DNA from 4 places in the Desulfotomaculum defluvii genome. Region 3 is predicted to be linked to each of the others. Evidence: riboswitches for the same ligand, from Rfam matches in the RefSeq annotation. Region 3 holds a riboswitch; each other region holds the start of a gene.
The links. Region 3 has a riboswitch for cyclic di-GMP ahead of ACYQ03_RS02995 (HD domain-containing phosphohydrolase). Riboswitches for the same ligand answer to the same signal wherever they lie in the genome.
Positions count from the first base shown of each region.

Region 1 (2,204 bases), on a different contig from region 3:
TTGGTCCCGGATTTCACCCACCATGATAATATCCGGATCACTTCTCAGGATGGAACGAAGGCCCAAAGCAAAGGTAAGACCTGCCTGGGGATTAACTTGAATTTGATTAACTCCTTCAATACGATATTCAACAGGGTCTTCAATGGTAATAACATTTTTACCGACCCGATCCACCCCAGTTAGGCTGGCATATAGGGTAGTACTTTTTCCACTTCCGGTGGGACCTGTAACTAATATAAAACCATAAGGTAAATTAATAACCTCACGGTATTTTTCAAGAATTTCTTTAGCTATGCCCAGTTCCCCCAGGGTAATCATCCTGGCGGAGCCATCCAACAGGCGCATGGTCAATCTTTCACCATAGGCTGTGGGTAAGGTAGCCACACGAATATCAATGGGTCTCCCTTCGATTTTCAGGGACATCCGTCCATCCTGGGGCAACCTACGATCGGCAATATCCATATTGGCCATAACCTTAATCCGAGATACCAAGGAAGCGTGCATCTTTACCGGCGGTTCCATGATATCATGCAAGACGCCATCAATTCTAAAGCGCACCCTCATACGTTGTTCGTATCTCTCTATGTGAACATCACTGGCCTTGGCGGCCACAGCCTGGGATAAAATCATATTGGCCAACTGGACAGCTGGTTTCTGATCGTCATCTATAGTGGCTGTTATTTCTTCAATCTGCTGTGTTTCTTCTTCAACTTTGTTGAATTCCATAGCTTCTCGGCTATACTTTTCAAAGGCCACTTCCAGTTCACTATCAGGAGAAAATACCGGCATAATTTCAAAACCTGTTAAAGCACGCAAATTATCAACGGCTACAATATCCGTAGGTTTTTGCATCGCCACCAATAGCTTACCTTCACTAAAGCCAATGGGAAATGCTTTATAGCGTTTCATTACTTCAATAGATACGGTGGCAACAGCGGCGGGGTCTATGGTGTGATTTTCAAGCGAAACAAAGGGAACCCCCGCTTGCTTCGCAATAATTCGAGCTATATCGTCCTCCGAACAATACCCCAACTGGACCAAAGTCTTACCCAGAACACCAGCACCTGGGTTTTGTTTTTGATAGTCTAGGGCTTCTTCCAGTTGTTTTTGACTAATAATACCTTCATTAACTAACCAGGTTCCTAAAAAACTACGGGTAAATTTCATAACCTTCCCCCAATATATTAATACAAAAAAAACGAAACCAATCGTAATAAAACTTAGGTTTCGTTTTTTAAGCCTAAGGCAACCCGGCTACCATAGACTTAATGTCTTTAGGCCCGAAGCTTTGCGTCCTTCCCTTTCAGGAAGTATGCCTCAAATATTCTACATATTGGTTAATGATATTCTACTTTTCTTATAAATATCCTGTTGAATTAAATAATCTAAATATAAAAATATCTAAAAATAATTTAAATGCAAAAAATAGGACGACCATAGCCGTCCTATTTTTTAGATTCTTCTAATCTTTCCAGAGCATTTTTCTAACTGCCTGCTCAATTGTTGAGTATCATCGCCGTGGGCGGTACCCCCCACTACCAGTTCTTTGATGGCCATGGTAGGTTGGGCATCGGAAACCGGCGCCCCTTGGCCATCCTTACCACAGGTACCAATAGTAAAGCCCAGATCGGACCCAACCCTTTCCACCATACGTAATACTTCAGGACCATTGCCCGTAAGGGTCGCGCCGCGGACCATTTGGCTAATTTGACCATCCTTAATCAAATAACCCTCAGCTACATCAAAGACAAAATCTCCGGTTGTGGTGTTCACCTGACCACCGCCCATTTTTTTGACCAACAAACCACTTTTATAGTCTTTAATTATTTTTTCTGGATCCTCTTTGCCAGAGGCAATGTAGGTATTGGCCATACGAGGTATTGGCTTGTGCTGGTAGGATTCCCGGCGCCCATGTCCATTGGACTCCCGACCTTCCTTGGTGGCTGTCAAATGGTCATAAAGGTAGTCTGTTAGGATACCATTTTCGATAAGTGTAACCTTACGGGATGGTACCCCTTCATCATCAAAACGGTAGGAACCGTAACGATTGTCTAAGGTGGCGTCATCCACCACCGTTACCAATTCACTGGCCACCTGCTGACCCTTCTTGTTGGTGTAAACCGACAGTTCCCTTTGTTCCAAATCGGCTTCCAGTCCATGACCGCAGGCCTCGTGAACCATGGTGCCACCGGCTTCTCCAGCCA
Region 1 covers NZ_BAAHYV010000008.1:416,134-418,337, reverse strand. The annotation lists gene ACYQ03_RS17440 (GspE/PulE family protein) at 1-1,167, opposite strand, end outside; cyclic di-GMP riboswitch class I at 1,242-1,327, opposite strand; gene ACYQ03_RS17435 (TldD/PmbA family protein) at 1,453-2,204, opposite strand, start outside.
Region 1: another riboswitch for cyclic di-GMP. It lies ahead of ACYQ03_RS17440 (GspE/PulE family protein); the one in region 3 lies ahead of ACYQ03_RS02995 (HD domain-containing phosphohydrolase).

Region 2 (2,204 bases), on a different contig from region 3:
AAGATGGAGTGGCTCTCCAACCTAGTCAAGACCTTAGTGGAACAGGTATTTGGATTAAGCATTCAAGGACGTTTGGGCGGCAGTATTCATTTTTTCATCTATGATGTGATCAAAATATTTATCCTTCTATCTGTACTTATTTTTGCAATTTCCTATATCCAAAGTTTCTTTCCACCCGAAAGGACCCGTAAAATACTAGGAAGATTCAATGGGATTACAGCCAATACGCTGGCCGCTTTATTAGGCACTGTTACCCCCTTTTGTTCCTGCTCTTCCATTCCGCTTTTTATCGGCTTTACCAGTGCCGGGCTTCCGATTGGCGTGACTTTCTCCTTTTTAATTTCTTCCCCGCTGGTGGACTTGGCATCTGTCCTGTTGCTCGCCAGCATCTTTAATTGGAAGATTGCCATTGCCTACGTGGTCGTTGGACTGATACTTGCTGTAGTAGGGGGCACCGTTATCAGTAAAGCCAAGATGGAGGAATATGTTGAATCCTTTGTTTTCGGCAATCAAATAGCTGAGGTTGAGGAAGAGGAATTAACAACTCGTGCCAGATTGGAATTTTCAAAAAGCCAAGTGAAAGACATTGTTAAAAGAGTATGGCTCTATATTCTAATTGGGGTGGGGATTGGAGCCGCCATCCATAACTGGATACCGGATCATATCATCAGTGCGGTACTAGGACAGGATAAATGGTATTCCGTGCTCTTGGCAACAATAGTAGGTGTGCCAATGTACGCCGATATCTTTGGTACACTGCCCATTGCCGAAGCCCTCGTTTTGAAAGGAGTTGGAATAGGAACCGCTTTATCATTCATGATGGCAGTAACCGCCTTATCCCTTCCTTCGATGATTCTGCTTAAAAAGGTAGTCAAAACAAAGCTTCTAGCCGTATTTTTTGGGGTTGTAACCATTGGCATCCTCATCATCGGCTATACCTTTAACGCCTTTGGCCATCTGCTAGTATAATACACTCAAAACTGAAATAACCACGACTGGGAAGTCGTGGTTATTTTTATGTTAAACAATCTATGTTCTCCAATTTATTGGAACTCTCCAATATTCCTCCTGGTAAACTCCATTCCCAAACAGGACCATAGCCCTGCATAAATATGACTTATTTCCTGTTAACTCTATAACATAGGACTGATATATATATACTTAGAGTCCCAAAAGTTTTTATAATCTGAAAAAGGCAAACTTAGTGAAAGCTAAGGACGCAAAGCCACGGGTCTAAGGTATTAGTTGCTAAGATAGCCGGGTTGCCAGGAAAAGGAAAAATAGGTTCCTTAAGATTCCCTGGCCTTCCTTTGGGATTTTTTATTTCTAGGGAAGGGGAATAGGGTTATGAGAATAAGCTCAATCCTTTTAATTGATGATGATGATTTTCACAGTCTTTCTATATCAGTAGCTTTATCAAATTGCAATCTTAAAGTGGACATGGCAAGGTCATTGGCTGAAGGGCACAGGATACTTATTGATAAAAAGCCGACTGTAGTTATCTTTGGAGCTGGTATGACTGATAATATCTCACTAAATCAGAGTCTCAAGTATTCAAGTATTTTGAATAGGAAATATCCCGGAATTAAAATAATCTTTATTACTAAAAAAGCCTATAAACAAACGGTTTATAAAGTCTTCAACACCGGGTGCAATTCAATACTTTGTTGGCCTCTAAATTTTTCAAGGCTGCTTAGAGAAGTGGTAGAAGATACCTCGGCAATTCAAAGAGCCTAAATGCTAATAATATATATTTTTTTATCGTTACTTATAATGACGGGGTATAAAGGAAGGTTTTAAACAAACATAAAAACGACACATGTAGAGCATAGCTCGTAAATCTGATTACGGAATATGTTATACGTGTGTTTTTTTATGTTATAGGAAGCATACGCTCAAAGCTTTCATATCTTACTTCAACCAATTGAACAGCCCCATATAAACTATCCGGGGCATCTTAGCAGACTTTTGAAAATCCGACAACTGATTATTATACCTAATACTGGAAGAATTAAATAGGATATGTCCTTTCTTAATCCTGATAATATTGGCATCCTTCTTTTCTACAGCCGTGCGGATGCCGTTTGCTATCACCGCAGACCAACTCCATAGTACAGGGTAGGGCAATTTTTAGATATTCCTTTACGAGTTGGCAGCTTAAAGTTAAAGCCGTCCGTACAAAATTTTTACAACAACATGGGCCA
Region 2 covers NZ_BAAHYV010000007.1:393,997-396,200, reverse strand. The annotation lists gene ACYQ03_RS08990 (permease) at 1-969, shown strand, start outside; cyclic di-GMP riboswitch class I at 1,185-1,270, shown strand; gene ACYQ03_RS08985 (response regulator) at 1,348-1,737, shown strand; gene ACYQ03_RS08980 (DUF5714 domain-containing protein) at 2,033-2,204, opposite strand, start outside.
Region 2: another riboswitch for cyclic di-GMP. It lies ahead of ACYQ03_RS08985 (response regulator); the one in region 3 lies ahead of ACYQ03_RS02995 (HD domain-containing phosphohydrolase).

Region 3 (2,204 bases):
GGTTGTTGATTTATGAAGATTACTGTCCTATGTGTTGGGAAGCTTAAAGAGAAATATCTGGTAGAAGGAATTAAAGAATACACTAAGCGTATGACACCCTTCGCCAAGGTTGAGATAATAGAAGTGGCTGATGAACCCTGCCCGGATAATGCCTCCCAGGCCCTTGAAGAAAAAATCCGCCAGAAGGAGGCAGACAAATTATTAAAAAAGTTACGACCAGATACCTTTTTAATTATTTTGGACCTAAAGGGTAAAATGCTGTCCTCCGAAGAAATGGCCAGAAAAATCCAAGACTTAGCTATCTCCGGCAAAAGCGACATAACCTTTATCATCGGAGGCTCCATCGGTCTGGCCCCGACACTTGTCCAACGGGCTAACCTCCTCCTATCCTTATCTAACCTTACCTTTCCCCACCAATTAGTAAGACTGTTGTTAATGGAACAGATCTACCGTTGGTTTAAGATAATACACAATGAACCATACCATAAATAACGGCGAAAAAATCCGGCATCTTTATTTTGGCGGCTTAGAAAATTATTGGTTTGGATTTCAATTTTCCCAGGGGTTTGTTGAATATATGTTCGAAAAATGATAAGCTTACTAAGGTACATTATTCCAAGGATAACTTATCGAAAGATAAGGACGTGAAACCATGGGTGTAAAACCGTGAGGGTTATGATCGCCGGGTTACCAAATAAGAAAAGGATACTATCTAAAAGGTAATCTAAGGTAGTATCCTTTTTAGTATTAAAAACTATAAGTTGAGTGTTAAGCTTTTATTCTTCTAGATGCTCTAAAAATAATTATCTGGATTTTTGTTTAACATTTTTTAAATATTATGATAAAATTTTGACTTGCTCTATTAGAATTGCACTAACTAGTTATCAACTGTATTTCCAGTTACCTATGTGTTTATCACTACCTAAGTACTACATTAACTCCAATTAGAATTATTATAATAAGTCCTGAGATTATGAACTAGATCTGGGGAGGATGTACATGGTAGACAAGCATAAGGCTGACCCAGTGCCTCTTTTTAAATGGATATGGAGATCATTCCTAAGGACTGCTTTGATTCCCTTACTTATGGTTGAACTTGTTTTTGTAGGAATTTATTTTTACTCAAGTGTCTGGAGTAAACAAGAGAATATCATAGTAATCAGAGAAACTGCGAGGAATGAACTGAAAGATATTTCTCAACAACAAGCAGATATCATTGAGCAGCAGATGATCAGGGTTCAACACCTAACAGAATTCTATCAAAGACAAACCGCCATAGCTTTAGCAAAACCTGCTAGTTTAAGCAAAGAAGATGCCAAGAGGCTGGCCTATGATAAATCTGGAGCCTATTATACCACTAGGGATAAAACTTCCGGTGGGGTTGCAGTTTACTATTCTGGATATGTTACGGTGGGGGAACTAGAGAGGCAAAAGGTTGCTAAACTATTAACATTAGAGCCATTAATGAAGGATATCCTGCACACAGAAAAATTAGTTGATTCTTTATACTTTAACTCCTTTGACTCATTAAACGTTATCTACCCCTATTTTGAAGTACTCAAGCAATATCCCCCTAAAATGAATATACCAACCTATAACTTTTATTATCAGGCAGACCTTCAAAATAACCCAGATAAAAAGATTAAATGGACAGAGGTCTATCTAGACCCAGCGGGACACGGTTGGATGACCTCTTGTATAGCTCCGGTATACAAAGGGAACTATTTGGAGGGTGTTGTCGGCATAGACATAACGGTAGATACTATTATTAACCGTATTTTAACCCTACAAATCCCTTGGCAGGGTTATGGTATACTCCTGAGCCAAGAAGGTAAAATTCTTGCTTTACCTAAACAGGGAGAAGAGGATTTTAACCTTAAAGAACTAACGAACCATCATTATACTGAGACTGTCAAGAGAGATATGACAAAATCTGAGACCTTCCGCTTAAGTCAACACCCAGAGCTCAATAAATTTAGTGATGAAGTTAATAGTAAAGCAACTGGACTAACAAACGTGAAACTTAGGGGTAAACAATACCTGGTTTCATGGTCCACCGTTCCCGAAACCAATTGGAAACTTTTAATCCTTGCTCCTGAGCAAAAAATTTATGCTCCGGCCAATCAACTGAGTGCAGACCTAAATAAGGTTGGTACCATGATGATAGGTGGGCTAGTGTTGTTCTATATGGTTTTCTTTTTCTT
Region 3 covers NZ_BAAHYV010000006.1:51,765-53,968, forward strand. The annotation lists gene rlmH (23S rRNA (pseudouridine(1915)-N(3))-methyltransferase RlmH) at 13-492, shown strand; cyclic di-GMP riboswitch class I at 611-695, shown strand; gene ACYQ03_RS02995 (HD domain-containing phosphohydrolase) at 1,000-2,204, shown strand, end outside.

Region 4 (2,204 bases), 430 kb from region 3:
GAGATCTTTCCGACCGCTTGGCTTTGTTTAATAACCATTTAACTAAAAACTAAATTTGTCAATGTCTAAGATTAACCATAACTCTTCACCTTTTTTAACGATACCTTTAATATATTGATTACTTCCAACCTTTAGTTCTACCTGTTGTATTTCATCATCCTGGAAATCCTCTACTTCACATACGTTATCAACTATTAAGCCATACTTACGATTACTGACATCAGAAATAATTATTCTAGTGTCTTCAGTAAATTCACCTTCTGGTAAACCTAAATACCGTCCTAATCTTACCACGGGAATAACCTTTTCTCTTAAACTGATAACCCCTTCAATAACACCAGATGTGCCAGCAATAGGAGTTATTTTTTGAAGCTTAATAATTTCTTGGGAGGACATTATGTCTATTCCGTACTTAATATTACTAATCTCAAATATTACAGCTTTAGTTCTGGCCATTATTGAAACACCATCCTTTTATAATTCATCATTAGATAGTTTACTAAGTTGCTCGGATAGTGCCATTATTTCTTCAACGCTTGCATTTACCTCTTGAACTGCAGCTGCTTGTTGTTCGGTAGTGCTTAAAGTAGAGCTGGAAGATTCCAGTGTTTTATGAACTGACTTTTGTATGTTAGTTGTTAAATCTCGTATTCTTATAACTGTTTGCTTAGATTCATCAGATAGTTTTCTAATCTCTTGGGCTACAACTTCAAAACCTCGACCTGCTTCGCCTGAGCGTGCTGCCTCAATTGCTGCATTCAGACCTAGCATTTTAGTTTCATCGGCTATCTGTTTAATAAAAGCCAGTACTTCATTAATTTGAGCTGAAAGAGACTGTACATTTTCTATTTCTTTATTTAATAGGTGTTGGTTTTGTGAAACCTCTGCTCTGATCTTTTGATTTTTATTACAAAATAAACTTTCATGATCCCTGCTGGTCACTGGCTATGATAAAAATTGAATATGACCTTTAATTTTTACAAAACACCTAAATCTATATTTAGAGCAAGATTAGTTCGTTGTTTTATGCGGAGGTTTGACCCCGATAGATAACTGAATGGAAAAACTTTTGAGAACAGGATTTGGATCTAAAATCAGGATAAAGAGATGTGTGGGGTTGGTAATATCATAAAAAAAACCATCAAATTTGTATTTGAAGGGCAAACCAAGACACAATTACCTTTACACTGTAAAAACACCATATGTATAGGCAACCTGGCAATCATACCTATTAATAGGCTTAGACCCAAGGCTTTGCGTCCCTAACTTTCGTTAAGTTTGCCGTTTCTATATTTTTTGACAAATTATGATAAATAATAAGCTAATAATACATTATTTTACGAGTATTTGCAATTTACGAAAAAGATGTTAATTTTATTAGTTAGGATCTTAGAATTTTAGTCTGTTCCTATTACGTGTGATGTGTGAACAACTGACCAGAAAGAAAATATGATAATCAGTTATAGTTCTCCACTGAAATTAATTCCCATATTATAAAGCATCCTTGTACAGTCCAAGCTATTCTTCAGCAAAGTCCTCAAACAGGGTGTTTTTTCTTCAGCATAGGTCTTACCAATTCATAATACGGAATCAGGGCTGCAAATATTGCATTATTTATAAAAAAATGCAATATTTGCAGCCCTGACTCCATGTACCTTTAAGCATTTAAGAAGCTACAACCTATCTTAGTCTATTTTGCTAAATATTCCTTTCAATATATCTAGATCTTTTACTATAACATGACGCGTGTGATCTTCTAATGCATGTAATTCCTTTAAACGTTTTAGTGCTTGGTTTACAGTAACCCGGTGCATTCCTAAAACACCCCCTATGTCTTCCTGTGTAAGGGGAATCATTGGGGTACCTTTTTTATCTGTAAGATTATGTCCTTGGTGCAGCAGGTAGACTAGTTTGGCCACACGTACGATTGGTTTGTTGAATGTGAAATCTTCTACTTGTGTTGATAAAATATGAACTTTCCTTGATAACATTTGGATAATAGATATGGTAAGATCGGGGTGTTTCGCAATTATTTCTTGTAATACCACTTCTTTAGGGAATACATAGATTTCACAATCAGTAAGGGCAACAAAACTATAGTCACATGGTTTCTGGTTAAAAAAGGGTGTCTCGCCAAAAATACAACCTGAATCAATATACCAGACAATTTTCTGATGTCCTGAAGGACTAATTGCAACGGTTTT
Region 4 covers NZ_BAAHYV010000006.1:478,975-481,178, forward strand. The annotation lists gene ACYQ03_RS05025 (chemotaxis protein CheW) at 43-456, opposite strand; gene ACYQ03_RS05030 (methyl-accepting chemotaxis protein) at 475-942, opposite strand; cyclic di-GMP riboswitch class I at 1,207-1,293, opposite strand; gene ACYQ03_RS05035 (Crp/Fnr family transcriptional regulator) at 1,686-2,204, opposite strand, start outside.
Region 4: another riboswitch for cyclic di-GMP. It lies ahead of ACYQ03_RS05030 (methyl-accepting chemotaxis protein); the one in region 3 lies ahead of ACYQ03_RS02995 (HD domain-containing phosphohydrolase).